One region of the Salinibacter grassmerensis genome, then DNA from elsewhere that is predicted to be linked to it. Evidence: riboswitches for the same ligand, from Rfam matches in the RefSeq annotation. Region 1 holds a riboswitch; the other holds the start of a gene.

Region 1 (14,470 bases):
ACCGTCGTCTCTCCCTCGTCCGGCGTCGGCGCCGGCTGGAGCAGGAGGCCGGCCGCTTCGCGTCTGCGATCCGGGAGCTCGAACGCGAGGTCGAGAGCCTCCAGGAGAAGCGCGCGGAGTTGCGCACGTCGATGGACGAGCGGCGGCAGGAGCGGCTGCGGGAGATCCAGGCAAAGGTGCTCCACGACCGGCTGAAGCACCATTTTGTCGAGGAGGTACGGAATGTCGAGGGACTCACCCACAAGCACGTCGTGCGGCTGAAGGCCGCCAATCTCCGCACCGCCTCGGAGGTCACGCCGGAGGCCGTCGAAAAGGTGCGCCGCATTAGCGACCGGGCCCGCGCTCGGCTCAAGATGTGGCGGGCGGCGCTGGAGGAGAAGTACACCGACGAGATTCCGGACGCGTTGTCCCCGGCCCAGGAGCGACGCCTTCAACGCTACATTGAGCACCGGATCGAGGATCTTGACGAACAGATCGCCCGCACCCGTGAGAAGAGTCAGACGCAGCGGACGGAGCGCGAGCGCATTGAGGAGCGGCTCGACGAGATGCCAGACCTGAGCGTCGGGCGCTACGTGCGCTACTTGCTTCGGATCGACACGCTACCGGACCGGGCAGAAGGGCCCCCCACGCCCGCGCCACGTTCCGAAGCCGACTCGCCTCCTGATCGCGCGCCGGTCCCGGAGCCAGTTGAGGACGACCGCCCGTGGTGGGAGTAGAGGCCGGAGCGAGGGGGAACGCACCGCCAGGGGGACGGTCCTCCCGAACTACTCATCCTCGTCCCAGAGGTCCTCTAGGTCGTCGATTGTCGTATCCGACGGTTCTTCCTCGGGGGTGTCGTCGCCGCGCACGAGGGCAAGAATGGCGTTGTGCTGGACGATCATGTAGTTCGTGTCCTCGTAGCGCAGGTCGATCGCCTCGTTGCCCATGAAGAAGGCATAGTCGCCCGGATCGGCCTGGAGCGGCAGGTACCGGACGGGCGTTTCGGACTCCTTCCAGGTTTCGCTCTCGCTATACTCGGGGTTCTGGGTCAAGTAGCCCGGGCCGGTTTTTACGACCCGCCCGCTCAGCACTTCTCCTTGCTGAGATACCGACGCGGGGAGAACAAGACCAGTGTCCGTCTTGTCTTCGCCAGTCTGTGGCTCGATGAGAACGCGATCGCCGACGACAAGCAGGTCCGCCATAAACAAAGGCGTGAACTCGTAGAGGGAACGGAGCAAAAAATACGACAGACCTAACGAGGCCGTCGGGCGCAGGTTCATGCTCCCACAGGGTTTGCACAAAAACCATACGTACCCTTGGCGCCGGACCCGGACGAACCGAGATGTCCTTCGCTAGACGAACTGAAAAACGGCGTAGACAAGAAGGCTCACAACGCCCGCAGCAATGGCCATCAGCCGGATCGTGCGGTCAATCGGGTTCTCCATGGTGGAGGTGGAGGGACCAGAAGTGGTGGGGAAAAATGGGTTTGTCAGTTCCAAACGTACAAGCCCGTCGTGTTTATTCAAACTGGGCACATTGTAAGTTCATAGCTTATTCTGAAGAGATATCGCGTCTCACGAGAGGGTCGCAGCGGAGTGCGAAGGGCAGTGGGCGAGTCCGAAGGGCATTAAAGCGGACGAGGCTGCGCTGGCCCTCATCCTGAGGATTGAGGGCGTGCCGCCGCATCCACGTACCAGAGCAGCGTGGCACGGGGACGCACCTGAGCGGCCGGCAGGGAGGAGTCGTCCCGGTCGAGCACGCGGGTGAGGGCGTCTTCTTTTCCTTCGCCGGCGACGAGAAAAACAGCGCGCCGAGCGCCGTTGAGCACCGGCAGGGTGCACGTCAGACGGCGGGAGATCTCGTGGCGGGGCGGAGCGGTGACGGGCCGGACCCATTCCTCGTCGGCGCGTCGCTGTTCGGGTGTGCCGGTCTCGGGGAAGAGGGAGGCCGTGTGGCCGTCGCCCCCGAGGCCGAGAAGAATAGTATCGAACGTCGTGGAGCGGTCGGGGAAATGGCGCCGAAGCGTCTCCGTGTAGGCTGTGGCGGCCGCGTCGGGGGAGTCCAGGTGGGTCGGCATGGGGTGCACCTGGTCGGCCGGAATGGGAACCGCATCAATGAGGGCGTCGGTCGCCATTCGGGCGTTGCTGTCGGGATGGTCGAGAGGGACGACCCGCTCGTCCCCCCAGAACAGGTGAATTTGGGACCAGGGCAGGGGAGCCTCGGCCTCCGCCGCGAGAAGCTCGTAGAGGCGCCGCGGCGTACTGCCGCCCGCCAGGGCGAGGGCATAGCGGTCCTGAGAGCGGAGGGTCTCCCGGATGTCTGCCGTCAGGTCTTGGGCCGCCGCCCGACTCAGGGCTTCGAGGTCGGGAAACCGGTGAACGACAGACGCGGGCGATTGAGACATGCAGATGTGCGGATTTAGGAAAACGAAGGGCTGGACTCACTCGGCAGCCTGGCGGCAGGCCTCAGTCGGCCCGGATGAGTACAGCATTCGGGACGACTCACGCCGGCTGCAGGCTGGGCTGGGGCGAGGTCGGCAGGGTAAAATGAAACGTGGAGCCCTCTTCGGGGGCGCTCTCGACGTGAAGTTCGCGATCGTGGGCGGCCAGGATGTGTTTCACGATGGCGAGACCCAGCCCGGTTCCGCCTTGATTGCGGGATCGGCTCTTGTCCACGCGGTAGAAGCGCTCGGTGAGGCGGGGAAGATGATCGGGCGAGATGCCGATGCCGTCGTCCACGACGCGGATCACGACCTCGTCGTTTTGAACCTCGGCCTCCAACTGTACCGTGCCGTCCTCTTCGTTGTACTTGATGGCGTTGTCCACCAGGTTCACGAGCACCCGGCGGAGACGGTCGAAGTCGCCGTAAACCTGGGGAAGGTCCGGTGCGACCTTCTGGCGGGGCATGATGCCCTTCTCCTCGGCTCGAATCTCGACCGACTCGACCGCGGCGTCGAACAGCTCCATCACGTTAAACGCCTCGTTCGACATGTCCAACTCGTCCGTCTCGATTTTGGTAATGGTCGAGAGGTCACGGGCCAGGTTGTCCAGGCGGTTGGCGTGGTGGAGGATTTTTTTGAGGAACGTGCGGTTTACCGACTCGTCGTGGAGGGCGCCGTCCAGCAGCGTCTCGGCGAAGCCCTGAACGGAAAAGATCGGGGTCTTGAGTTCGTGGGACACGTTCCCGATAAACTCGCGCCGGTAGCTTTCCATCTCCTTGAGCTCCTGGATTTCGGTCTCCAGGCTCTGGCCCGTGCGGTAGACCTCCCAGAGAAGCGTGCTGAGCTCATCGCCGTGGGGGCCGGAGGGCGGTGTCTGGGCGTCAAACTCGTGGGTGCGGATCTCGTGCAGCACGGACTGGAGGTGACGGAGGCGGCGGTGGAGCCAGATGTGGCTCGTGGCGTAGACGAGGACGGCGGTGCCCAGTCCGAGAAGGGCGGCGCCCTCGACCGAGAGGTTTGTCCCCAGCACCGCGCCCCCCCCGGCAACGATGCCCGCCGCGCCTCCAATTTTGAGGCCCAGGCGACTCACGAATGGAGGAAGCCGTGGAACGAACGACACGGACTCTGTGGAGCTGTCGGAAACCCAAAATGAGATCGGTTCGGGTCATACTTCCTTGCCCCAGCTTCGCGTTCCGCTGTTTCGGGGCCGGAGGCGTTAACAAACCGAAAACCGTTTCCGGCGAGGCGTTACGGGGTGGTGGGGAGCCCTTCCTCCTCGTCGCGGGTAGGTAGGCGGTCGACGAGTGAGGACAGGGGCGGATCGTGGGCCTCCGCGAACAGCTCGAACGACACGTGGTCGCCGACGGTGTCGAGGGGGCGGTGCTCCTCAATGACGGGGCGGTAGGTTTCGTAGCAGTGGAGGGCTTCGCGTCCCGTCTCCAGGTCCTCGTCCCGGATTGGAAGCTGGCAGTCGATGAGCGCCGGGGGCGAGTGCCCGAGGTGAGGAGGCCGATCCGTGTCCTCGGGGGCAGGGGGGAGCGTGTAGAAGGCAAGGCGGCGGGGAAAGGCCGCCCCGTCCCGGCGAAGGGCACACACTGCGCGCTTCACAACAGCGTGGGACACGAGGTGGTCGGGGTGTCCACTGATGCCGTGGACGGGATACGTGACGACCACGTCCGGCTCATGGGCGTGGATGTGGGCGATCACCTCGTCCTCCAGCACCAGCGGATTGAGCTCGGCGAGCCCGCCGTCCGGGTACTCCAGGACAGTCAGGGAGCTGACGTCCAGGGTGGCCGCCACCCCCTGCATCTCCTGGTAACGCGCCTCCGCCATTTCCTCTTTTGAGTACCCGAGGCGCTCCCGTTGCGACGTTGCCTCGCCCCGCGTGAGGGTGAGCAGGTGCACCTCGTGTCCCGCGCGGCGCTGTTGGGCGAGGGCGGGCACGGGGCCAAAACACTCGTCGTCGGGGTGCGGAAAGACGTACAGCAGGGATGCCATCGGGGCAGGAGGGGGTTTCAAGAGACAACACGCGTTCTCCTATGCACGAGTTGCTCGCTTGGTTGCCGCGGGGGGCACGCAGACTATACTAAGAAGAGGCGGGCCCTGTACCGGAATCTTCGTCCTCCTCGATGACCTCGTGGAAAACAGTCTGGTCCGTCTCCAACATGCGGCGCACGTAGGGATGGCAGAGCTGGCAGTTTTCGCCGAAGGTTACGTGGGCCTGAAGCTCGCCGATGGAGTCCGCCCCCGTTTCTTCCGCCACGGTCTTCAGGGCCGCAAACGTCTGCTCGTAACAGTAGCAGCGGTCGATGGTCATCGTAGAAGAGACGAGGATAAGAAAGAATTACTGAGTCGATGAGGGAACCGGGGCCGGGTCGTTCCGCCAGGCCGTTTCTCGATAAGAGCGATCGAACGCGGCGTGGAAGCGGTCCGGGTGGAGGATCTCGGCCAGAATGTCCAGCGAGGTCGCCAGGCGCGGGCCGGGCCGGTTGAAGAAGTGATTCCCGTCGGTCAGGTATACGTGCCCCGCCTGGACGGCTCGGAGGGTGGCCCACCGCCGGTCGGTCCGGAGAACGTCCATCTCCGTGTCAGTCCGGGGCAGGCCGAACCCACAAGCCATCACGACGACGCGGTCCGGGTCGGCGTCGTGCAGGGCGTCGAGGTCGCCGCGGCGATGGGCGAAGACCGGCGTCCCACCCGCCGCCTCCAGGAGCGTCGGGACCCAGCCCCCGGCCCCCATCAACGGATCGATCCACTCCAGGGCCGCGACCGTGGGGCGGTTGGCCGTGTCGGCGGGCGTCACTGAGTTCGAGGTCGTCTGCATCCGGTCGCGCATCCGGCGGACGACCCGGTCGCCACGCTCAGGGCAGCCAAGCGCCTCGGCCACGCGCCGGATGTCGTCGCGCACGTCCGCCAGGGACCGCGGCTCCAGGGCCACGACCGTCGGGTCGCCCTCCATGCGGTCGGCCACCGCCTGCTCGACCGTTGGCAGGGACACGGCGCACACCTCGCACTGCGACTGGGTAAGGATGAGGTCCGGGCGCAAGGCGTTCAGCCGCTCCTCGTCCACGTCGTAGACCGACATGGCCTCATCCAGGAGGGTGCGCACCCGGTCGTCAATCTCCCGGCTCGACCCCTCGAGCGGCACCTTCGGGGCAGTGAGGGCGGGCAGTGCCTCCACTCCAGGAGGATGGTCGCACTCGTGCGAGCGCCCCACCAGGTCGTCCCCGTAGCCGAGGGCGTCCACGATCTCGGTGGCACTGGGAATGAGCGATACAATCCGGGGCATGGGAAAAAGGGGCAGTGAGGGTTACGCCGGGGCGGTCGCCGAGTCCAACTGGAGCGACGGCACTCCTCGTTTCAGCAGAGCCACACCGCCAAACAGGACCCCCACGTACACGGCATTTCCCGCGAGACTGTTGGCGAGGTACGGCAGTCCGGCGACGTAGCAGGCCCAGAGGCCGGAGGCCGTCGGGGGATAGGTGTCGAACAGCCACCACATCCCGAAATTCGTGACCAGAAAGAACAGCAGCGACCCGGCCACGGTGGCCCCGGCGACGCGCCCCATGCTTCGATTCGCCCGAAGCCCAAAGCCGAGCACGCCGATGGCCGCGAATCCGCCGTACACAAACGGCACCATCGCGTGGAAGCCAATCACGAGGTCGCCCAGCAACAGGGCCACGAGCGACACGCCGAGGCCGACCCACCGGTTCGCAAAGTGCGCCCCGCCGAACAAGGCCAGCGCGGCGATGGGCGTGACGTTGGGCGGGTGCGGCACCAGGCGGGCGGCTGCGGCGAGCAGGACGATGCCGGTCAGGACGGCGAAGCGAACCAGACGATCGCGAGTTAGCATGGGAGCCTAGTAGATATTTGCCGACAGAAGCAGAGGCACACTAAAACGAGCAGAGAACCTACTGCCGGTCGCGCAGGAAGATGATATGGGCTGGAGCGATACCCGTCTCGAAGCGAGTGACCTGATTCCCTTCCCGATCGAGTACTATTGCTGCACCTTTTGCCTCAAAATCGGGGCCATCGTCGGGGCCTACGGGAAGACGCGTGACGTAAAGATTCTGATTCACGTCGTCGTACCCGACCGCAGTGATATTGACTAATCCGTCATCCTGCGGAACCTCCAAGGTCGCATCCAGCGTGTTGGTGTTCGTATTTACACGGAAGATTTCACCCGTGCCCGGTAGCTCGCTGTTTCCGAACGTCTCGACACCACTGACGGCGTACAACTCTTCAGCCTCCTCTGAGTAGTAGGCTGACTGGGTGGCATTCGCCGATCCAACAGGGGCACCGAGCTCCGCTCGATTTACGACTTGTTCGGCGCTCGGATCGAGGAATAGAACCTCGGAGGACCGATCTGCGCTCCCCTGGCAAACCACGGTCACCTCATCCTCACCGTCCACGAACACGCTCTTCGGACTAGGGCAGCCTTCGAGAGACAGAGTGCTCGTCGCGGTGTCCGCTTCCGTATCCAGAACCGAGAGAGTACCGTCCGCAGAATTTGCCACAAACGCCTTTCCGGAAACTACGGCAATTCCCTCTGGCGACCGTCCAACATCAATCTGTTTCGTCACTGAGTTATTCTGCAGGTCGAGCACGGACACGGTGCTCGTATCAGGAACGAAAGTCTCGTCATCGAAGAGGCTCAGGTTAGGAACGTATCCCTTGTTCTCAGTCGAAAAAGCGATGCGCCGAGGTGCGCGCGGATTTGAAAACTGGCCGAGCGGCTGCAACCGGTCATCGCCGAAAGTCGTAATCCGGCCAGAGGCGGGACCGGTGTTGTCAACCACGAAGAGACGATCGTCATGCAGAGCCAGGCTATTGATGAAGCCCACTTCAATATCGTAAGGTGCGGCGGTAGAGTTGGCGCGATTGTACAGTGTAAGAGAGCCGTCCGCAGCGTCGACGCCGGGTCCAGAATTGCCAATCACCACGTCTGGGTCTACAGGGAGAGCGTCGTCGTTCGAGCCGAAGAGGTCACAGCCCGTCAGCGAGAGGGCGGCGACGGCCAGAAATGCGATCCAGACGGCGGGGCGGCGCAGCCGCGCATTCAGAAGAGACGTGAGAACGGAAGACGAGGAAGAAGAACGCATCGTCGATTGAGTTCAGGAAGAGGGAAAAGAAAAACGAAGTCGAAGGGTCGCGTGGCGGGGCGGCATGGGGTAGAGCCGGATGATCTCGTAGCGGCGGTCGAGCACATTCTTAACTTGCGCCTCTAGGGCGAGCCGCCCCGCATCGAAGGCCCATTCATAGGCAGCCCGGACGTCAACCGTTCGGTACGGTGCGAGCGATTTAGATTCGTCGGAGGAGTAAAAGCGGGGACCTACGAGCCGACCCGTCGCGGAGACAGACAGCCCTTGCCATTCCGCACGGGTCCACAGCTTCCACGTCTGCCGGGGGACGTAGGGCAACTGAGCCCCGTAGGCCGGCGAGTTGGGATTTGCCCGGTTTTGGGCTTCGGTGTGGGTGAAGTGGCTGCCGCCGGACAGAGACAGGTCAGAACTCAGTTGTCGCCTCCCCCGCAGGCTCAGCTCCAGGCCCTGGCTGTGGACGCGGGACACGTTGGACGGGCTCCATACCTGGACGCCGCTCACCACGTAACTGGGCCGCCACACGATCTTATCGGTCAGACGCGTCGAAAACACGGTCGCCTCTGCCGTGAGAAGGGCGTTGGGACGTGCGAGACGGAAAGACACGCCGCCCTCCGTGGTCCAGCCGTCTTCGGGCTGGAGCCCAGGGGAGCCCCCCGGCTCATAGTAGCGCTCGCTGAAGGTGGGGTAACGGAAGGCCCGCCCCACGAGGCCGCGGACCGTAAGGCCGATCTCGTCGAACGGACGCAGGCGGACGCCCAGACGAGGGCTTGGTACGACCGTGGGCTCGCCGTTCGCCCCGATGGCGTCGAGCCGCATCGCTGGCTGGAGCTCAAACGGAGCGAGAGAGAGGGTTGCGTCCACGAACGTGGCTCCAGATAACCGATCAACGCCCCCGTCCAGCGAGGCGTGGTCGTAGCCGACCGTGGTGCCTGCCGTGATCGACCCAAGGGACGAAAGGGGATAGCGCAGTTCGGCGCTCGCGTCCGTGGCCGTCGTGACGGTCGTGCGGTCGGTTTGAGTTGGGGGGTTGCGGTAGCGCAGGCGGGAGCGCTGTCCCTGTGCCGAAAGATCGAGGGTCCCCGCTCCTAGGGGGAGGGTGCCCTCTGTCCACACCCGCCCCAGTTCGTCCCACTGACGGGCCCCGCCGCTGCGTGCGCTGGCCGGGCCCGGAAGGCCGCGCCGCGCCTTTGTCCACCACCCGGACAGGTGCCACCGCTGTTCATCCCCCCGCCAGGTCCCCCGCCCGAAGAGAGTCATGGTACGGGCGCCGGCTCCGTTCCGCCGTAGCGTCTGCGTAGGCACCAGAAACGAGTTGCGGTACTGAAAGTCGTCGTCCGTGCGGTAGTAGCGGCCCGCCACCAGCCCGGACCAGGCGCCCTGCCCGCCCGACGCGAGGGCCGACACGTGCCGTTCGTCGTATGCGCCCCCGCCGCCCGCCACGCGGAGGAGCGGATCGGTCTGTGGACGCAGCGTGCGGAGGTGGACGGTGCCTCCCAGACTCCCCGAGCCGTGCCGGGCCGATCCGGCCCCGTGCTGCACCTCGACCGACTCGATGAGGAGAGTGGGAAGCAGCGACAGGTCCACCTGCCCCGTCTGCGGGTTGGCGACGCGCAGGCCGTCAAGCAGCACCTGCGTCTGCGTGCCGCCCATGCCCCGCATCGAGAGGCTGGCGAGGCCCGTGCTCCCGTACTGCTTGACGAACGCCCCGGAGCGCATCGACAAGAGATCGGCTACCGACTGCGCGCCGCTTTCGGCCACGGCGTCCGCGTCGATCGTCGTGACGTGGGCGGCCGTCGGGATGGAGGCGGAACGGTCCAGCACGCCCTCCACCGTCACTTCGGGAAGGGTCACGGACATCGCGATGGACGAGTCCGGCGGTTCCGACACAACCGGCGGACGCCGTGTCGTGTCGACGGGAGCGGGCTCCTGGGCCCACCCAGAGAGGGGCAGGAGGAACGCCGAAGCGATAAGCAAGATGAATGCAGCCATAGAAAAAGCCCTTACCTCAGTACGGAGGCTCGGGCGGCTGCACAGGACCCACGGAGGATGCCCCAGCGTCCGCTGTAGAGGAGGGCGAGGCGATACCGGCGTCCGATACGGATGGGACGCGCCGGGAAACGAGGGCCATGATCGGGGGCAGACACGCCACAAGCCTCGGGTCCCGGAGGTTGTTGGCGGTGAGAGAATCCGCGATGGCGGTCGGGATTCTCGTCACGCACACAGGCAGGTCTCCTGGCTCGTCGAACCCACAGGTCGCAAAGAGGGCGACCCATGGCTGACGGATGCGCTCGGCGGCTCCCCTTCCCGCCACGACGAGCTGTCCCGATAAGGGTGGTCGGGGTCACTCGGCCGGGCAGTGGCGGATCGCCTCTGGCGCGCGTCCGTCGTTCGATTCACAGTTGCGGGTACAGCCCCAGACTGGCCGCGACGGCGGACTGAAGAGCAGTCGTCGAGACGACCTGACCGCTTCAGCGCGCGTCGTGGCAGCACTGGTGTTCCCTTTTCATCCCGCCCGGCAGGTGCCCGGCGAGAACCTGTGACGTGTGTGAAAGAACGAGTTTCAAATACAGTCTCAATGTAGACGCTCGACGCGGCAAAGCACAATCCCTTCACGGGATCTTTTGTGTGCTTGTCCAGGCCGCGGAAGGCGTCACCGGCCCCGGAGACGTCGGGCCAGTTTCGCGGTGTTCTCCGTGTCGCCCGGGGTAGTGTCTTCGTCGTCGGGGGCCTCGAGAAGGACGTCGCCCGTATCGCCCAGAGACGAGAGGTCGGCGGACTCGTCGTGCTCGGCGATCCAGGCCTCGCTGGTGACGATTGTTTCCAGGTTCTGCACGCGCTCCTGAAGGGCATCCCGTTCCTCCTCCAGGCGGACGAGACGGTCCTGCAGCCCGTCGATTCGGTCCTCGACCTCCCGCGTGGAGCTGCCCAGCTCCCGGTGCTTGGTCTTAAATTTGAGCCATTCCTTGTATCCGGCGAGGGCGATGCCCAGGATGGGGATGGCAAAAACCATGATGACCGCAACGAGGGGAACAAGGGCCATGGGCACAGGGCCGGGTTTGGGGCGTCGGGACGCCAACACTATATGCCGATGACTTCACTCCTGTTGCACGAAGGGCAGCGTGCGAGGGGGCGCTCCTGGCGGACGCGCCTCGAGGCGACGGGGGCGGACACTTGATTTCGACGAGTGCCCGCTTCGCTTTTAGAGTTGGAAAACTAAACGGGCACGTCTGCCCACCTCCCACCAACTAAGCATCTGTCGTGTCTCGAGCGCTCGCCTGGCACCTGCTGTTTATCGGAGGGGGGATTCCTATGGATTACTGGTCCGGCATGGGGCACCGTCCGTCCGACCTCTGAGGATAGCCTCCGGCTGGGGCCGGCGGAGTCCATTGCCGATGTCCGAACTGAGGCAGACGAGGACCATGTGCCAGACCGGAGGGGAGATGCTGTAACGGTGGCGGGGCGGGCCACAGCGGGGCGCGGGCGTCTGGCCGTGTCCCTGCCCGGGTTCGGCCTCGCCCTTACGAAGCGCCTGGTGGATCTACTCGGGGGTGCCATTGAGGTGGAGAGCGCAGTGTGTTTACGGTCGAACTGCCGTCGTTAACGGGAAGTGCGGAGCCCAGCCCGGCCGTTGCCGAGGGGCAGACGTCCTGATGGGAGAGGGGCCACCCCGACGCGAGGGGGCTAGGAGGCGAGAAATGGGCGTATCACGTCAACGAGCGCGGGGCCCAATTCCTCCGGCACGTAGTGACCAATGGAGGGATGGCGGTGCACCACGGCGGGCCCCACGGCATCCTGCCAGCGCCGCAGACACGCCTCGGTGCCGAATGCCGGATCGGCCATGCCCCAGCAGAGAAGGGCCGGGCATTCCCGGAGTTGGTGTCGCTGTGTCCACAGTGCCCGGAGCCAGTCGGTTTCGGTCCGGAGGGCCCGGGCGAATGCCCAGCAGGCGTGTCGCCGCGTTGGGGAGTCCAGGGCATCGGCGTACGCTGCGATCCAGTCGCTCTGACGGCCGGCGCCGGTGGTGGCGGGCATGACGAGCCGGGCGAATGCATTGCCGTGCTCGACGGCGAGGCGGCCCGGGGGAGTGGCGAGCAGCCGGCTCGCCCCCTGAATCAGCGGTCGGTGCGTAAGCGGCCACGCCCAGGTGTTCATCAGCACGAGGCGCCGGACGGCATCGGGGTGGCGGAGGGCGTAGGCCATGCCGATCGGCCCGCCCCAGTCGTGCAGGACCAGGGTGAGATCCGAAAGCCCCAGCGAGCAAAGGAGTTGCTCGATCAGGGTTGCGTGTGCCGGGGGACGGTACGAGAAGGCCCGCGGGGCGGCCGAGCGCCCAAATCCGAGGTAGTCGGGGGCGATGCACCGGTGGTCCCGTGCCAGGTCGCGGAGGAGGTGCCGGTAGAGGCGGGCGCTCGTGGGGTTGCCGTGGAGGAAGACCACCGGCGACCCCCTGCCCACGTCGGTGTAGGCAAGGGGGCCACTCGGAGTGCGAACGGTTTGTGTGGGGACCGGAGCGGCTGGGGCGGAGGGCATGGGACAAAGATTGTTGGCCCGGCGGCGTGCTTAGTCGAGCAGCGTGGGGGCCGACTCGTACTGGTCGGCCACGGCGCGGGCCTCCGTGGCGATCCGTTCGCGGAGGGCGCGCGGCTCCAGCACCTGCGCGTGGCTTCCCCAACTCAGGAGCCACGGCATCACCTCGAGCACGTGGTCGACGGTCAGGGTGAGCAGCAGGCGGTCGTCGGAAAGATGCTCGCGGGACTCCACATTAATGGACGAAGGGACCCGCACGTCCGCGGCCGCCTCGTCGGTGAAGACGACCTGGACGCGTCGCCGGGACGGGGCCGCTGGGCCCTGTGAGCGCGCTCCGTAGCTGGCCGGACGCTCGAAGGTGGCGCCCGTCATGTCCAGGCCGCGAATCCGTTCGAGGCGAAGGTGAACCACCCGGTCGCGGTCGTGGCCGTACCCCACGAGGTGCCACGCGCTGCCCTGCTGCACCAGCCCGTACGGATCGATTCGCCGTGTGGTGGGGCCGTCGTCGGGCGTGCCGGCCAGCGTGGCCGTTAGGGTCCGCTCTTCCACGAGGGCGTGGCGCGCCTGTCGCAAGAGGCCGTCCTCGGTCGAGTCGCCAAAGACGTTGGAGGGAACCAGGGATACGCTTCCCCGCAGGGAGAGCGCGCGGTCCCGGTCGTCGGGCGAGAGCACGTCCTCAATCTTGTGCCGGGCCGCCCGGGCCGCGGCCTGGTAACGCCCGCCGAAATTTCGGGCGGCGTAAGCGCTCCCCAGAACGAGCATGACCGCCTCGTCGCGCGTGAGTCGGATTGGGGCACGCAGATAGTCGTCCGGCAGCCGATAGCCCTTGCCCGGCACCCCTTGCAGCGGCACCCCGGCCTCCACCATCGCCTGTACGTCGCGGTACACGGTCCGCTCGCTGACGCCCAGGGCGTGGGCCAGATCGGTCGCACGCGTCCAGGCGTCGGGCTCCAGCTGCAGCAGGATGGCGGGCCAGCGTTCCGACGGGGTCATGGCGGGCCGAAGGGGAAGGGGCGTAGATGGTGCGGACCCGCCAAGATAACGAACCCGAGACCGGAGTGTCACCCGGGGTCATAGGCGTTCTTCGGAAAGTCGGACGCCCGTGGCCATGTAGGGGCGGGGCACTTCCGAGGGCGAGAACGTCTGTTCGGTGAGGCGCCCCACCCGCTCTGCGATCGCCTCCCCCAAGGGCTCCACATGCAGCCGCTCGCGGGCCGTTTCGAGAAAGCGGATGCGAGATTGGTGGAGCGACGCCACGTGATCGGGCATTTGCCTAGATGAGGCGTCGCGTTTTGCCTCCAGCGTCTCCAGCGTCTCCCGGGTCGCGACGAGGGCCTCCACCAGTTCCTGGGCACGCAACACCGTCTCGTCGTCCAGAAACGCGGTGGCCCGCGTGAGGGCGTTCGCACACTCCCGAATGTGCCGGTCGGCGTCCCGTTTGATGTCCAAGAGCGTCTGGCCGTCCAGGGGCTCCTGGGGACGATGTCGACCGGGGGCAACGGACGGTGGGGATGGTATGCCTCTCGCAGGCCCCGGATCTGACCTGGTCTCTTTCGTCGACGCCTGCCCATTCTGGTCGAGATGGCGTCCCACCAGTATTCGCTTCTCGTAGGTTTGCAGCGACGCCATGGCCGAAGACACAAGCCGGTCGATCTCGCAGATGTGGTCGATGTGTCGTTGGGCAGTTGCGGCCTGGGGCGACGTGCGTTCGGACTGCCTACGGATGAACCACCCAATTAGGACCCCAGCCAGTGGGCCCGACACGGCAAGAAATGTGATCACGAGTGCAATTGCGTATATGTCGGAGCGAGGACGAAAAGAACGAGCGTTTTGGGGCATTCACCCCAGTTTTTGATGCGAGACTGCTCCAACGTACAATAAAATTTGGTTGAACTGTCAAGGGGAGCCCGTGAAAGATTGATGGAGAGGGGCCTGGAAGCGCTTGTGCGTCGTCGATGGGTCCGTCGCACCAGACCCAGAGGTGTGCCCGTCGCAGGAAAGGAAAGGGGCAGGGTGCGTGGCGAGTGGCGCGTCGGGGGATGGGCCGGAGCCGTGCGCCCCGGCGGCATCTACCGAGAAAGGTCCATCTCGTCCACAATGTCCTCGATGCCCGCCTCAAATTTGTTGGCCCCACCCTGGGATGGGTGGCGCACATAGGTAGGCTCGGCGCCGATCTCGTCGAGGGCCCGTTCACCCTTTCGCCCGACGCCCACCGTGCGCTCCGGGGCGAGGACGTCGAGGAGTGCGCGGAGCGGCTCGTGCCAGTCCCGTACCTCCGAGCGGCGGGGCGTGCGGATCGAGAGCGGGTCGTCCGGGTCGTGGGGGTGGAGGGGAAGGCTGTTCCAGACGAAGAAGTGGGGGAAGACGGGCTGGAGCACCCGCCAGAAGATGGAGGCGCTATACTCGGTGATCGGCACGTCCT
Region 2 (14,470 bases), 550 kb from region 1:
CCTCCTCGACGAGATGGGGCGGGATGCGCCGTACCTGCTCCCCCGCGTTGACTCGATGGCACTCGACTACCGGTACGCCGCGACCGACACCACGTCGCGGTGGTCGTTCGTCGTCAGTTGGCGCCCCGCCAAGCGGGTGCTCTATGAGGGCGAGGTGCTGCCCTGGCGCGAGCGTCCGGCGGGCATCCGCATGACCAACGTCGAGCTCCGCGCTGACGTGCGGGTGGACGGTGAGAAGCGCGCCGAGATGATCGTCGGCGTCGACAGCATGGCGCTCCGCCCCGTCCCCGACCGGTTTGCGTTCAACGTGACGGTGGCCCACGAACGCGTCTTCCTGGACGCCTCCCCGGCCGAGGCGCGCCGCATTCTCTCGGAGGGGGCGACGCTCGACGGCCTCGTCGTGGAGCGCATGGGCTTCGCGTCGGACGCGGCCGAACGACGCCCCGGCCCCGGCGACCGGGACGCCCGCGAGCGTCGGCCGGAGCCGTCCCGATCGCCGAGCATCTACACGCCCCGGTCACGCATCTACATTGGGTGGCGGGTGGCGCCGCGCCCGTACTACGTTGGGGGGCGGGACCGAGACAACGACCGCACCCGACGGCCCCGCGGCGAGACGGTGGGCCGCTCGACGGCCGATGGGGAGCGGTCGGCAGCCGCCGGCCGGGACGACCGCACGGAAGGGCGACGGGGCGCTAGGGATGATTCCGGGGAGGAGGGCGAAGACGAGGCCGACACGGAGGGCCGCTCCCGTGCTGAGGAGATCCTCTCGGACGAGGATGATGAGGAGGACGACGAGGAGGATACCGATCTTGGCCTCCCCGCACTCGGGGCGGCGGCCGCCGTGGGAGTTGTCGCCTTCGCAGGGGGCACGGCCGGGCTTTACGTAAGGGGCGATACCCCCATCGGAGTGGCCTCCGGCTACACGCATCCACGCGGCGGCGTCCAGCTTCAGGCGGCCATCAACAGTGCCGTCCTGGAGGATGGCCCCGACCAGAAGCTCAGCGTCCGGGCCCTCGGCTTCTACGACGTGTTTGAGTCGCGCGTCCAGCCGGCCCTGGGGTTTGGGGCCCACATCGACCCACAGGCGGGACGTGACTGGGCCCCCGTCGTCTCGGCCGGCGTCGTGGGCAACCTCGGACGGGTCGTGCTCTACGGCGGACTCGACGTGGTGCACGGGACGCCCGAGATTGGCGTCTCGTATAACTTCCGGTACGGCGACGGGGGAGAGTGAGCGACCGTGCTGGGATAGGGGGGGACGACCCTGTCTGCCAGGAGAGAGGCCGGTTCAGAAACCAGGGTGCGGACGCTGTTCATTCCGTCCACGCGGAGCGGCGTCCAGGGAGAATGTGCCGACGTGGTCAATAACAGTAATAAAGAGTGGGTGCCTGATACGGCGGTTGACATCGACCCGCGGCTGAAAGAAGGGTCTCGATCCTCTCCAGACAGGAGCCCGAACCGTGCCTGGTTGACGGCGGTCTTCTAGAGGCGGACGATTCTGCAGGGCGCCTAACCGCAAGACGGCTGGCTCAGTAGCATCGCCGGAAGCCCCTTCGACGCAGACAACCATGGGGGCTGTTGCTCCTACCCGTCCTGTACTCGGGGAATGGTTGGAAAGTCATCTCCCCCGCCCGTTCAAATGTCAGATCTCCACCTGCTCTGAACGAAAATTTTTCGTATGTGGAGCCTGTTCGAAGAGGAGACCTAGGCCCTGTGAGATTCCGCGGCGGCAGACGCTAGACGCACACGGATCAAGGAATTCACAAAGCTGCGTTCCGCTCATACCCGCACACATCGACGCTGAGAACGGTTTTCTGCGGTGAAACAATAACAGCAGTAAATGGCGTCCATTTGATACTTTGGCGCCAGAAACCTACCGTACAAGACACGCTTAGTGAGCACGTGCTCTCTGGGGTTGTGCTGTCGTGGCATGGCGGTAGGAACGCACCGATGGGTGCTCCTGCGTCACGGGGAAAGTCCGGTGGAAGGCCGGCGCTGCCGCGCAACGGTTCCAGCCCGAATGCCCGCCCGGAGAGCGATCACGTCCCTTCAGGCCGCCGTGTCGGAGGGGAAGCCCTGCGCGTCTTTAGGGCATGTGGTCCGTGGCGTACGAGTTGATTGACGGCATTGGCCGAACCGTTCCGGGCAGCCCGCTCCCGCTGCGCGGATCTGGCCTGTATTGAATCGCCTCTCTCAGCGCGCCCTGGCCTTCGTGACGCGCGCCAACCGTCCGAGGTCCTTTTCCTATTAATCGAGCGCTCAGTTATGTCCCAAAACCCCTCTTCTACAGAATCCGCAGCGGCCGACGTGGCTGCCCCGGCCGAATCGACCAACGGGCACGCCTCCAACGGCCACCGCGTCAACACCCGGTCGGGACGAAACGGGTCGCATCAGTATCAGCTGTCCGACAGCGACCTCGTCACGGACGACCGGACGAACGACGACATCTTCGAGACCGAGATCTCCGAGGAGGTCTACGAGCAAAACTACCAGTACGGCACCGACGACCGCATACCGGACAGCTGGTACCGGAATGCGCGGGCCATGGCCCAGGTCGAAGACGACACCGACGCGTGGACCCAGCGCTTCTATCAGCTTCTGAGCGGGAAAGGACTGGGCACTGGCCCTTTTCCGTTCACGCCTGGCGGCCGCATCTTCGCCAACGCGGGCACCGGCCTCGGCAAGGCCACGCTCATCAACTGCTTCGTGTCGGGGTTTCAGGGCCACGACCAGGACTCGATGGACGAGATCCAGGCGGAGCTGACCCGCCAGGCCAAGATCCTGGCCAGCGAGGGCGGCTACGGGTTCTGCGCCCACATCATGCGGCCCCGTGGGGCGCGCATCGGCGGCGTCGGCTCCATGACGCCCGGCGCGGTGCAGATGCTCGACGTCTGGAATAAGCAGGCCGCCACCATCGTCGCGGGCTCCGGCATGATGTCCGACCGCGACGACGTGAAGGACAAGATCCGAAAGGGCGCCCAGATGGTCACCATGGGCATCTGGCACCCCGACATCATTGAGTTCATCGAGGCGAAGCAGGAGCCCGGCCGCCTCCACAAGTTCAACATGTCGGTTCTCATCACCGACGAGTTCATGGAGGCGGTCAGGAACGACGACAAGTGGGCGCTCCGCTTCCCCGACTACGAGAACGAGAAGGAGTTCTACAAGCAGCACTGGGACGGCAACCTGAAGGCCTACCAGGAGAAGGGCGGCACGGTGAAGACGTGGAAGGACCCGGCCACCGGCGAGCCCGCGGTGTACGAGGCGCGGGAGATCTGGAATCGGATTATGGATTCCACCTACAACCGCAACGAGCCCGGTGTCATCTTCGTCGACACCATCAACAAGGAGAACAACCTCAGCTACATCGAGCACATCAACGCCACGAACCCGTGTGGCGAGCAGGTGCTGCCGGTCGGCGGCGTGTGCCTGCTGGGCAACCTGAACGTGACGCAGCTCGTGGACCAGGAAGCGGGCGAGATTGACTACGATCTCGTCGACGACCTCGTCCCGCTCGCGGTGCGCTTCCTCGACAACGTCAACGACCTCAGCTACGTCCCGCTCGAGGAGCAGCAGGAGAACCTGCAGAAGAAGCGCCGCATCGGCCTCGGCCACTACGGCGACGGCTCGGCGCTGATGATGATGAAGACGCGCTACGGCTCCGACGAGGGGGCCCGCGTGATGCGCCAGTTCCAGGAGCACCTCGCCAACCAGGCCTACCAGGCCAGCGCGCGGCTCGCCGACGAGAAGGGCGCGTTCCCGCTCTTCGACAAGGACGAATACCTGTCAAACCCCTTCGTCCAGCGCCTTTCGGACAAGACGAAGGAGATGATCGGCGACCTGGGGCTCCGCAACAGTCACCTGCTCTCCATTCAGCCGACGGGCAACACGTCCACCTTGGGCAACGCCCCGTCGAGCGGCATCGAGCCGGTGTTTATGCACAGCTACATCCGGACCTCCGAGCAGCCGGCGCTCCCCGACGGGATCAACCGGCCGTCGATGTCCCCGAACGCCTACGAAGTGGGGGAGGACATCGACGCCGACGGCACGGCCTGGACCGCCGAGGAGCAGGGCGACGAGACGGTGCTTCGCTGCCAGGAGGAGGGCCACACCCACTGGCAGATTCACCCGACCCGCGACATCTGCAAGGATCAGGAGGTCAAGGACTACGCCGTCCGACACATGGAGACGGATGGCACCTGGGACCCGGAGGCCGACTGGGCCGTCACGACCCGCGATCTGGACGTGGACGACCACCTCACCCAGATGAAGGCGCTGGCACCGTTCGTGGACTCCTCGATGTCCAAGACGGTCAACGTCCCGAATGACTACCCCTTCGAGGACTTCAAGGAGCTTTACGAGAAGGCCCACGACACAGGCGTCATCAAGGGCGTGACGACGTACCGCGCCGGGACCATGAGTGCCGTGCTCTCCGGCGGCGACGACGAGGACGACGGCGATGGCGTGCCCCGCACCGAGGCGCCCGATCGCCCGGAGACCCTGCCGTGCGCCATCCACCGCGTGCGGTACCAGGGCGACCACTGGACCATCCTGGTCGGCTTTCTGGAGGATCACCCCTACGAGGTCTTCGCCTTCAAGTCGGAGGGGGAGGCCCCGCTCTTCGGCGACGACAGTGAGCGCGTCGACGAGGGCCACATCCGGAAGAATGAGAGCCGTCACTACTCGCTTCTGGGCCCGAACGGAACGGTCGTGATCGGCGACATCACCAGCCACATGCCGTCCGATGACGTGCGCGTGGAGACGCGGCTCGTGTCGACGGCGCTGCGCCACGGCTCCAAGATTGACTTCCTCGTGGAGCAGCTCGAGAAGGCGGAGGGCTCAATCGCGTCCTTCGGCCAGTCGATGGCGAAGGCCCTGCGCGCCCACGCCACCGACCACGAAGTCACCTGCGACAAGTGTGGGTCCGCGAACGTGCGCCACGTAGAGGGCTGCATGGAGTGCGCGGACTGCGGGCACTCGCGGTGCAGCTAGGCCATACGCCTCCGCGGCAGTGAGGGGCGCAGGTCGGAACGAAGTCGGCCCGGAGTGCGCTTCTCACACGTAGTCGGGACATACGAAAGTGGTTTTCGCGGCGTCCTCCCGACATGGAGGGCGCCGCGTCGTATTTTGTGGAAGGAATTGGAGCATGATGGAAACGTCAGGTCATCCGTGGGTCGTCTGTAAATTTGGGGGCACGAGTGTGTCGAGCCGGGCCCGGTGGGACACAATTGCCGAGGTGGTGCGCACGCACCGCATGGAGGGGCGCGCGCCCTTCCTCGTCTGTTCGGCCCTGCAGGGCATCTCGGATCAGCTGGAGGCGCTGTGCGCACAGCTGGCGTCCGCCGATCCCGGTGCCCCGGAGTCGACGCTCGCCACCATTCGAGAGCGGCACCGGGCACTGGGGCAGGACCTCGGCGTGGACGCCGAGGCGGTGCTGTCGGACGAGTTTGCACGGCTGGAGCAGTGGGTCGATGAGATTCAGGCGACCGACGGGCCGTCGCCCCGGCAGCGGGCCGCCGTCCTGGCCACGGGCGAGTTGCTGTCGACCCGCCTCGGCGCGGCGTACCTGTCGGCGCAGGGGCTGCCGACAGAGTGGCTTGACGCGCGCGAGTTCTTGCGGGCCACCGACGATCCGCACCTGCCGCCGGGGCGTCAGTACCTGGCCGCAAACTGCACGTCGCACGCCGACCCGGGCCTCCAGGCCCACCTCGCCGACGCCCCGGAGACCGTCTACCTCACGCAGGGCTTCATCGCGAGCAACGCCCTCGACGAGACCGTTCTGCTCGGGCGGGGCGGCTCAGACACGTCGGCGGCCCACTTTGCGGCCAAGCTGGAGGCCGAGCGGACCGAGGTGTGGACCGACGTGCCGGGCCTCTTCACGGCGAACCCGAGCGAGGTGCCGTCGGGGCGCCTGCTGCGCCGCCTGGACTACGACGAGGCCCAGGAGCTGGCGACGATGGGCGCGCGGGTGCTGCATCCCCGGTGTCTCGACCCGGCCCGGCGCCACCAGATCCCGCTCCACGTCCGCAGCACCGAGGCCCCGTCCCTCGACGGCACGATCGTGAGTGGCGAGGGGCCCGACGTGGGACCGCAGGTGAAGGCCATCTCGGCCAAGACCGACATCACGGCCGTCAGCATGGACACGCTGGGCATGTGGCAGGAGGTGGGCTTCCTGGCCGATGTCTTCCAGGTGTTTAAGCACCACGGCCTGTCCGTCGACCTGATGGCCACGTCGGAGTCGAACGTGACGGTGACGCTCGACCCGGTCGCTAATGCCCTTGATCCGGACATCCTCGACCGGCTGCTGCACGACCTGAACCGATACTGCGACGCCGAGCTGATCGACCCGTGCGCCATCGTAAGCCTCGTGGGGCGCCACATCCGCTCCCTGCTGAGCGAGCTGGGCCCGGCGTTCGAGGTGTTCGATGAGCAGAAGGTCCACCTCGTCACCCAGGCCGCGAGTGACCTCAACATGAGCTTCGTGGTGGACGAGGACCAGGCCTCACGCCTCGTCCGCGAGCTGCACGCGCAGTTCTTTGGGCATCGGGCGTCGGACGCCGTCTTTGGGCCGCGGTGGCAGGAGCTGGTTGAGGACGGTTCCCCCGAGGAAGCGCCGGACACGTGGTGGCGGGAGCGCCGCGAGGACCTGCTGCGCCTGGCCGACGACGAGTCGCCCCGTTACGTCTACGACCCGGAGGTGGTGACGGCCCGCAGCGACGAGGTGCAGGGACTCGGCCCAATCGACCAGTCGTTCTACGCCGTGAAGGCCAACCCGCACCCCGAGGTGCTCCGCCTACTGGAGCGGCGGGGCCTCGGCTTCGAGTGCGTCTCCCCCGGCGAGTTGGATCGCGTCTTTGAGGCGTGCCCGGGCCTCGATCCGGCGCGCGTCCTGTTCCAGCCGAATTTTGCGGCCCCCGACGAGTACGCCGACGCATTCGAGCGCGGTGTGCACGTGACGGTCGATAACGTGCAGCCCCTGGCCGAGCACCCGGACGTGTTTGCGGGGGAGGAGTTGTTCGTGCGGGTGGACCCGGGGCAGGGCGAGGGCCATCACCGAAAGGTGCGCACGGCGGGGGCCCAGTCGAAGTTTGGGGTCGTCCCCGAAGACCTAGAGCGGCTGCGTGCGGCGGTCGATCAGGCCGGGGCCACCGTCGTCGGCCTGCACGCGCACGTCGGGAGCGGCATCACGGACGAGAGCACATGGGCCGGCCTCGTGGACCTGCTGGCCAGCCTCGCCGCCGAGTTCCCCGCCGTCCGTGCGCTCAACGTCGGGGGCGGACTGGGCGTGCCGAACGCCTCGGGCGGTCGTCCGCTCGACCTCGACACCCTCGACGACGTCCTGACGGAGGCCGCCGACCGACACCCGCAGTACGACCTCTGGATGGAGCCGGGCCGCTACCTGGTGGCGGAGGCCGGCGTGCTGCTGGCCCGCGTCACGCAGACGAAAACGAAGGACGCGGCGGCGTACGTGGGGCTCGACACGGGCATGAACAGCCTTCTGCGCCCGGCCCTCTACGGCGCCCACCACGAGATCGTCAACCTCAGCCGCCTCGACGAGTCGCCCGCAATGACGGCGGACGTGGTGGGGCCGGTCTGTGAGACCGGCGACGTGCTGGGCCACGACCGCCGCCTGCCGCCCACGGAGCCGGGCGACACGCTGCTCGTGGCGACGACGGGGGCCTACGGGGCCAGCATGAGCAATCGGTACAACCTGCGCGAGCCCGCCCCCGAGATCATGCTCGCCCCCGAACCGGCGTGACCTTCCGTGGAAGGGCCCTGCGGCATTTCGGAATGCCGCGCCGCGAGGGGGAAGAGATAAGCATGTCGCTCTTCTGCGTCGTTCCCGTGAAAACCGCCCCGTCGCACCGTCCACGTTCTGCGCTAGAGCGCACCCGGAAAGTCGGCAGGACGGTCCGACCGACTGTCCCGGTTTCCCCTCTGTGAAGAAGTGAACGCGGCCCGTCCGATCCACGCCCCATACCTCATCGGTACCGGCTTCTCGATCGGGGGCAATTTTTCTTCCACCTCGTCCCAGTCATTCGGGGTGCTCACCCCCTCGACACAGAGTCACGGGGCAGGTGCTGTCGGGTCCCCTGTCTTTTCCATCCCCCCACGTCGGCTGTCGAGTCGCGTCTCAGTCTGCTTTTGCTGGCGAGAGCGCTGGTTCTTACGCGGTCGCAAGACAGCCCGGCCTCGGGTTGGTATCGACTGTGACCGGACCGGTGACAGTCTCCTGCTGCGGCTGCTAACACTCTCTCGCACAAGTGCCGGTGGCGGCGGGCACAACATTCGGGGGGCTTTCGAAACAGTGACCGGCATGAAAGCAAATGGTGAAGATGGAGGGCCTTCTTCAGCTAGAGATCTGACGAGGACGTCTGCCTTTTGGGGCCTGGCCCTTTCCTCTATCGCTGCTGTTTCGCATATTAGAAAAATAAGCCGGCTACGGACCACGTCGTAGCGGCCCCTCACCTCCCAAGAATCAACACCGCAGGTCCAATGAGCACCATCCGCACCGATGGCATCGACTACGACATTCTGGGCGACGACATGCAGCTCGTGGAGGTCGAGCTCGACCCCCGAGAAGGCGTGCGTGCAGAGGCCGGCACCATGATCTACATGGACGACGGCGTCCGCATGCAGACCGACACCGGGGGCGGCCTCTTCAAAGGCTTCAAGCGGATGGTGTCCGGTGAGAGCTTCTTCATCACCACGTTCGTCCACGAGGGGCAGGGCAAGAGCCACGTGGCCTTTGCGGCCCCGTACCCCGGCAAGATTATCCCCGTCCAGCTCGACGACTTCGGGGGCGAGTTTTTGTGCCAGAAGGACGCGTTCCTCTGTGCCAACGCCAACGTCGAGATCGAGGTGGCCTTCACCAAGCGCTTGGGGGCAGGCCTCTTTGGGGGCGAGGGATTCATCCTGCAGCGCCTCACGGGGCAGGGCTGGACCTTCATCCACGCCGGCGGGACCGTCGTCGAGCGCACGCTCGAGGCCGGGGAGACGTTGCGGATCGATACCGGCTGTCTCGCGGCGTTTTCCAGCAGTGTCGACTACGACATCGAGTTCGTGGGCGGCTTCAAGAACGCACTCTTTGGCGGTGAAGGCCTCTTCCTGACCACGCTCACCGGGCCCGGCACCGTGTACCTGCAGAGCCTTCCGTTCTCCCGCCTCGCTGACCGCATTGTGGCCGGCGAGCTTGCGAACCGGGGAGAGAGTGAGGGGCCGGGTGGAACCGGCATCCTCGGCGACTTCATCTCCGGCGACTAACAGGAGCCGACAGAACGCCTGATTGTATCCCTCCGGACCGGAGCACCACCGCTGGTCTTTCGGGGGAGCTGCGTCAGTCCTGAAGCGCCGATTCCGGATTGTTAATGGCAAAACGTCCGTTTTTAGGGTGGAGCGGAGGCGGAATGAGACGGAAACGAGGGTGCATGTTTGAAATATGTGTGCTGGTTTGTATTGTGGGGGCGCACCGATCCAACACTCCGTCCAGCACGCCTCCACCGCGCCATGTCGCTTTCGTGCAGTGCCGATGACCCGGACCAGCGCTCCGTCCCCCCCGATGTCGTCGTGACGGCCATGCGCCCGGCCCACCCCACGCCGAGCCTGCGACAGCCCTTTTTTCTGACCCGGGTCGAGGCCGGCTTCCCGTCGCCCGCCTCCGACTACGTCGAAACCGAACTCGACCTGGCCGAGCACCTGATCGAGCACGAGGCGGCGACCTACTACCTCCGGGTGTCGGGGACGTCCATGACCGGGGCGGGCATCCACGACGGGGACATTCTGGTGGTCGACCGGGCCGTGGAGCCGGCGGACGGGGACGTCGTGGTGGCCGCGCTCGATTCCGAGCTGACCGTCAAGCGCCTTCGGGTGCGCAAGGAGCGGCTCTACCTCGTCCCCGAGAGCGGGCAGCACGATCCCATCCCGGTCCGGGACGGGCAGGAGCTGGTGGTGTGGGGCGTCGTGCAGCACGTGGTCCACGAGGTGTCGTGAGGGTTCTCTACGCCTTCGTGCACCGCCCCGTTTATGTTGCCCCTCGTGCCCGTGGATCCCGTCATTGCTCTCATCGACTGCCAGGCCTTCTACGTCAGTTGCGAGCGCGTCTTCGACCCCGCGCTCCGCGACCGCCCCACCGTCGTGCTGTCGAACAACGACGGCTGCATCATCGCCCGCTCCGCGGCGGTAAAGGCGGCGGGCGTGCCGATGGGCGCGCCGGTGTCCAAGTGGCGGGATGAGCTGGAGGCGATGGACGCGGCGGTCCTCTCGAGCAACTACGCGCTCTACGCCGACCTAAGCCGTCGCGTGACCGCGGTGCTCGAGACGATGTGCATCGACCTGGAGCGGTACTCCATCGACGAGTGCTTCGTGACGCTGCCCGCCCTCGACCGTGACGCCCTCCGGACGCTGGGCGAGCGCATCCGTCGTCGGGTACGGGACTGGGTGGGAATCCCGGTGCGCGTGGCGATCGGCCCCACCAAGTCGCTCGCCAAGATCGCGGACGAGAAGGCCAAGGCTGAAAAGCGGGCGGGCGACGGGACGGGGGTCTACGTGTGCCCGCCGGAGCCGGACCTCGACGTGCTGCTCTACCGCACCGACGTGGGGGACGTGTGGGGCATCGGGCCGAGCTACGAGGCGACGCTGCGCGAGCACGGGGTCGCTACGGCGGCGGAATTCCGGGCGCTGCCGGATCCGTGGATCCGGTCGAAGATGACAGTGGTGGGGCTGCGCCTCGCCCGCGAGCTGCGGGGGCACCAGTGTCTCGACCTGGACCTCGTAGGGCCCGACCGCCAGTCCCTCGTCCGGTCGCGCTCGTTCGGCTCGCCCGTGGAGGCGAAGGCGGAGCTTCGACAGGCCCTCGCTAAGCATGCGCAGCGGGCCGCGGAGAAGCTGCGGGAGGAAGACCTCGTGGCGCGGGGGATCGGCGCGTTTATCACCACCAAGACGCACGGGCCACCGCCCCACTACGCAAATGAAGCCCAGGCCACGCTCGACGAGCACACTGCGGCGGCTCCGCCCTTCGTCCGGTCCTCCCGCCGTCTTCTGGACGCCATCTACCAGGCGGGCCCGGCCTACCGGAAGGCCGGCGTGATGCTGTACGCGATCCGGCCCCGGCGCCCCCATCAGGGCAGCCTGTTCGGCCGTCCCGTTCAGGATGACGAGGCCCTCATGCAGGCCGTGGACCAGATCAACGGCACGATGGGGCGGGGCACCATCGGGGTCGCGGCGGCGGGGCTGCTGGGCGACCGCGACTGGACCATGACGCGCGACAACACCTCCCAGCACTACACGACCCGATGGGATGAACTGCCGGTGGCGAGGGCGTGAAGACACGGAGCTCCCGTGCCGTCCTCGGTGCCCCGCTCGTAGGGTGGAGGATGAATGGAAAACGGACCGGGCCGAGGAACGAGCGTACGGTGATGGTCCGTTGCCGCCCACCGATCATGCTGGACTGAACTTCCCGCCGAGCCGACAACACCCGTGGTCAACAACTACTACACCCTCCGCGCCCTCGTCCACGAATGGCACGCCGACCTGGAGGGCACGACGGTCCGGGACATCTACTCGCAGACGAAGAACGAGCTGACCGTCGCGCTGGCCATGGATGATCAGGACTGGATGGTGCGCGGCTCGGTGCAACGGCCGTTTCTGTACCTGTTTCGCCGTCCGGGCTACCACAAGGCGCGTCGCAACGTAGCCACCCTCTTTGAGGGCGCCATCGGACGGGCGGTGACAGGGGTGTCCATCGCCCATCGAGACCGGCTCGTGTCCATCGAGCTGGACGGCGGGGGGCGGATTCTGTGGCAGCTCTTTGGGGCGCGGGCCAATGCCTTTCACGTCGCGCCTGACGACACGATCGTCGCCGCCTTCCAGCGCCACGATGAGCTCGCCGGAACGAAGGCGCCCGAGCCGTACGCCGCCCCAATGCCGGATACGTTCGAGGCGTTCGAGGACCGATGGAAAAACAACCGCAACAAGACGCGCCAGGCGGTCCAGTCGGCCGTGTCGCTCTTCGGGGGCGACCTGGCACGGGAGACGCTGCACCGGGCGGGCGTTACGAGTGAGGCGCCCGCGGACTGCACGGCGGCGGAGCGGCGGGCCCTCTTCGACGCGTCGATGACCCTCCGCGACGCCCTGACCGACCCGACCCCCGTAATCTACGGCGCGGGACAGTTCCCGGACGCCTTCTCACTGGTGCCGCTCCGGCACCGCGAGGAGACGCCCGCCGAGCGGTTCGACACAGTGGATGCCGCGGTGGCCGACTTCGTGCGGCGCACACTGGCCGAGCAGCACTTCCACCGTCTCTACGACCCACTGGAGGAGGCCCTCGAGTCGGCGGCCGAGCACGAACGCCGCAGCGCCGAGCGTATGGTGGAGGAGCTTCAGAGCGAGAGCCGGGCCGGGCGCTACGAGCGGTGGGGCCACCTCCTCATGGCCCAGCAGGACCAGGTGCCCGACGGGGCGGAGGAGGTGGAGCTGCCCAACCTGTTCGAGGACGGGGCGCCCGTCACCATCCCGGTCGATCCGTCCAAGTCGCCCGTCGAGAACGCAGAGCACTATTACGACCGCGCCCGGAGCACGCGGCGGTCGCGGGAGGAGGCGGAGGTCCGACTGGATGACACGATCGAGCGGGCCGAACGGGCTGAGGCCCTCCTCCACGACCTCCGAGAGATTGACACGCTCGACGGCATCAAGGACTTTCGGGACGAGCGGGAGGACGAGCTGTTGCCGTTCGTGGAGCGGGACGACGCGGACGTGGACGACTTCCCGTTCCGCCGCTTCGACCTTGGGGAGGGCTTCGAGGTATGGGTCGGCAAAAACGCACGGCAGAACCACGACCTTACGTTCCACGCCAGCCAGCCCTACGACCTGTGGCTGCATGCGCGCGGCGTGCCGGGCGCCCACACCGTGCTCCACCGTCCGAACCGCGACGCCGAGCCCGGCAAGCGCCGCCGATACGTCGCCGCGGCCATCGCCGCCCACTACAGCAAGTCGAAAGGCAGCGACGTGGCCCCCGTCATGATCACCGAGCGCAAGTACGTCACCAGCCCGACCGGCGCGGATCCCGGCGTGGTGCGCGTCGACCGCGAGGACGTGCTCATGGTGGAGCCGGGACTGCCGGAATGACGCACGGAGCGCAACACGGGATTCTTGTCCTGGCCCCTCACGCGCCACGCCTCATGAATCAAAACCCCGGCGAGATGCGGAAGCCCAGCTCCCAGGTCGTGTCGCGGCGCTGGAAGGGACGCGCGTAGTAGGTCTCCAGCAGAAGGCTCCCCAGGATGTTGAAGCGGGCGGACACCCCCGCGCTCACCACCGGAATGGTCGTGTCGGCGCTGTCGGTGTCAAACGTGAAGAGGTCCGGCCCCTCGTCGTTCGTCCAGGTTACGCCGGCATCGACGAACGGCGCCAGTGTGGTGGGCAGGTACCGGAACGGGATGAGGCTAAGGCGCTCCGGGCCCAGAAGGGGAATGCGAATCTCGGCCCGTGTCGTGAGGGCCCGCGTGCCGAAGAGGCGGTCGATCTCGGCGCACTGCGACGTGGTTGGGGCGTCGCCGAGACGGGTGCAGCCGCCGTTCTCCCGAATGCCACTCGCGATGCTCTGCACGCTGTAGCCGCGCACGAAGCCTTGTCCGTAGGGGTAGCCGATGTACTCATTCCCGATGCCAAACTCGTCGCTGAACGAGGCGCCGTAGTTTCCGACGTGGAGCGCCTGGAAGGCGAACGTGAACGGCTCGGCGTAGAGATACCGGCGCACGTCGGCCCGGGCCGTGACGAAGTTCTGTGAGCCCACCGTCGGCGTAAGGCCAACCCGCCACCGTCCGCCCTGGAGGGGCCCCGTGAGGCCGTTCGTCGTGAAGTCGCGCACGTACGCCGCACTCGCCGTTGCTAGGTATTTCGGGGAGCGGCCCCCGAGTTGATCCTGCAACGTTTCCTCCGTGCCGTCGGGGGCAAGGCCCGCCGTGCGCACATTCGTTCCGAACCCGTAGCGCGTACCGCCGAGCGAAAACTCAAACCGTCGGGTGGGGCTCAGCGGGTAGGAGGCGTTGCCACTGACGGAGGTAATGTAGGCGCGCTGCACGACGCTTCCGAGGCCGACGAGGCGTCCGGCGTCGTCCCGAAAGGGAACCGTGTTCGCCGAGAAGATGAGGGGGGTGTGACTGAGGGACCCGCCCCAGTTGAGCTGGCCGCGCTGGTTCATGTACGACACCCCGCCGCCGAGGTCACGGAAGGTGCCCTGGGCCTGCACGGCCACCCCGAGGGTCCGGTGCCCCAGCATGTCCCCGAACCGGAGCCCGATGCCCCCGGCCAGGCCGCCCCCGAACGGGCCGCCGACGGAGACGCCAATGCCGCTGGCCCGGGAAATGGACTCCAGCGACAGCGTTGGGTCGTAGTCGTCGGTCGTGTAGTCGGTAGAGTCGGGTGGAAGGCCGGTGGTGGCGTCGCGGAGGTTGGCGGCGATCAGTCCCTCGTTTCG

What was found. Region 1 has a riboswitch for cobalamin ahead of OJB03_RS03335 (TonB-dependent receptor plug domain-containing protein). Riboswitches for the same ligand answer to the same signal wherever they lie in the genome.
Region 2: it holds a riboswitch for cobalamin, as region 1 does, so the genes downstream of both, OJB03_RS01210 (adenosylcobalamin-dependent ribonucleoside-diphosphate reductase) here and OJB03_RS03335 (TonB-dependent receptor plug domain-containing protein) in region 1, are expected to answer to the same signal.

The regions. Positions count from the first base shown of each region.
Region 1 is NZ_CAMTTF010000001.1:865,793-880,262, forward strand. Features, by position in the region: gene OJB03_RS03290 (hypothetical protein) at 1-716, shown strand, start outside; gene OJB03_RS03295 (co-chaperone GroES) at 765-1,259, opposite strand; gene pgl (6-phosphogluconolactonase) at 1,634-2,383, opposite strand; gene OJB03_RS03305 (sensor histidine kinase) at 2,481-3,539, opposite strand; gene OJB03_RS03310 (PIG-L deacetylase family protein) at 3,668-4,417, opposite strand; gene OJB03_RS03315 ((2Fe-2S)-binding protein) at 4,506-4,736, opposite strand; gene OJB03_RS03320 (ABC transporter substrate-binding protein) at 4,764-5,708, opposite strand; gene OJB03_RS03325 (DUF6580 family putative transport protein) at 5,730-6,272, opposite strand; gene OJB03_RS03330 (YncE family protein) at 6,331-7,521, opposite strand; gene OJB03_RS03335 (TonB-dependent receptor plug domain-containing protein) at 7,534-9,510, opposite strand; cobalamin riboswitch at 9,727-10,073, opposite strand; gene OJB03_RS03340 (hypothetical protein) at 10,172-10,561, opposite strand; gene OJB03_RS03345 (alpha/beta fold hydrolase) at 11,203-12,051, opposite strand; gene OJB03_RS03350 (helix-turn-helix transcriptional regulator) at 12,082-13,041, opposite strand; gene OJB03_RS03355 (hypothetical protein) at 13,120-13,830, opposite strand; gene OJB03_RS03360 (uracil-DNA glycosylase) at 14,118-14,470, opposite strand, start outside.
Region 2 is NZ_CAMTTF010000001.1:315,472-329,941, forward strand. Features, by position in the region: gene OJB03_RS01205 (hypothetical protein) at 1-1,231, shown strand, start outside; adenosylcobalamin-variant (AdoCbl-variant) riboswitch at 1,955-2,031, shown strand; gene OJB03_RS01210 (adenosylcobalamin-dependent ribonucleoside-diphosphate reductase) at 2,263-4,989, shown strand; gene OJB03_RS01215 (bifunctional aspartate kinase/diaminopimelate decarboxylase) at 5,144-7,756, shown strand; gene OJB03_RS01220 (TIGR00266 family protein) at 8,494-9,261, shown strand; gene OJB03_RS01225 (LexA family protein) at 9,505-9,987, shown strand; gene OJB03_RS01230 (Y-family DNA polymerase) at 10,021-11,319, shown strand; gene OJB03_RS01235 (Rqc2 family fibronectin-binding protein) at 11,473-13,119, shown strand; gene OJB03_RS01240 (basic secretory protein-like protein) at 13,178-14,470, opposite strand, start outside.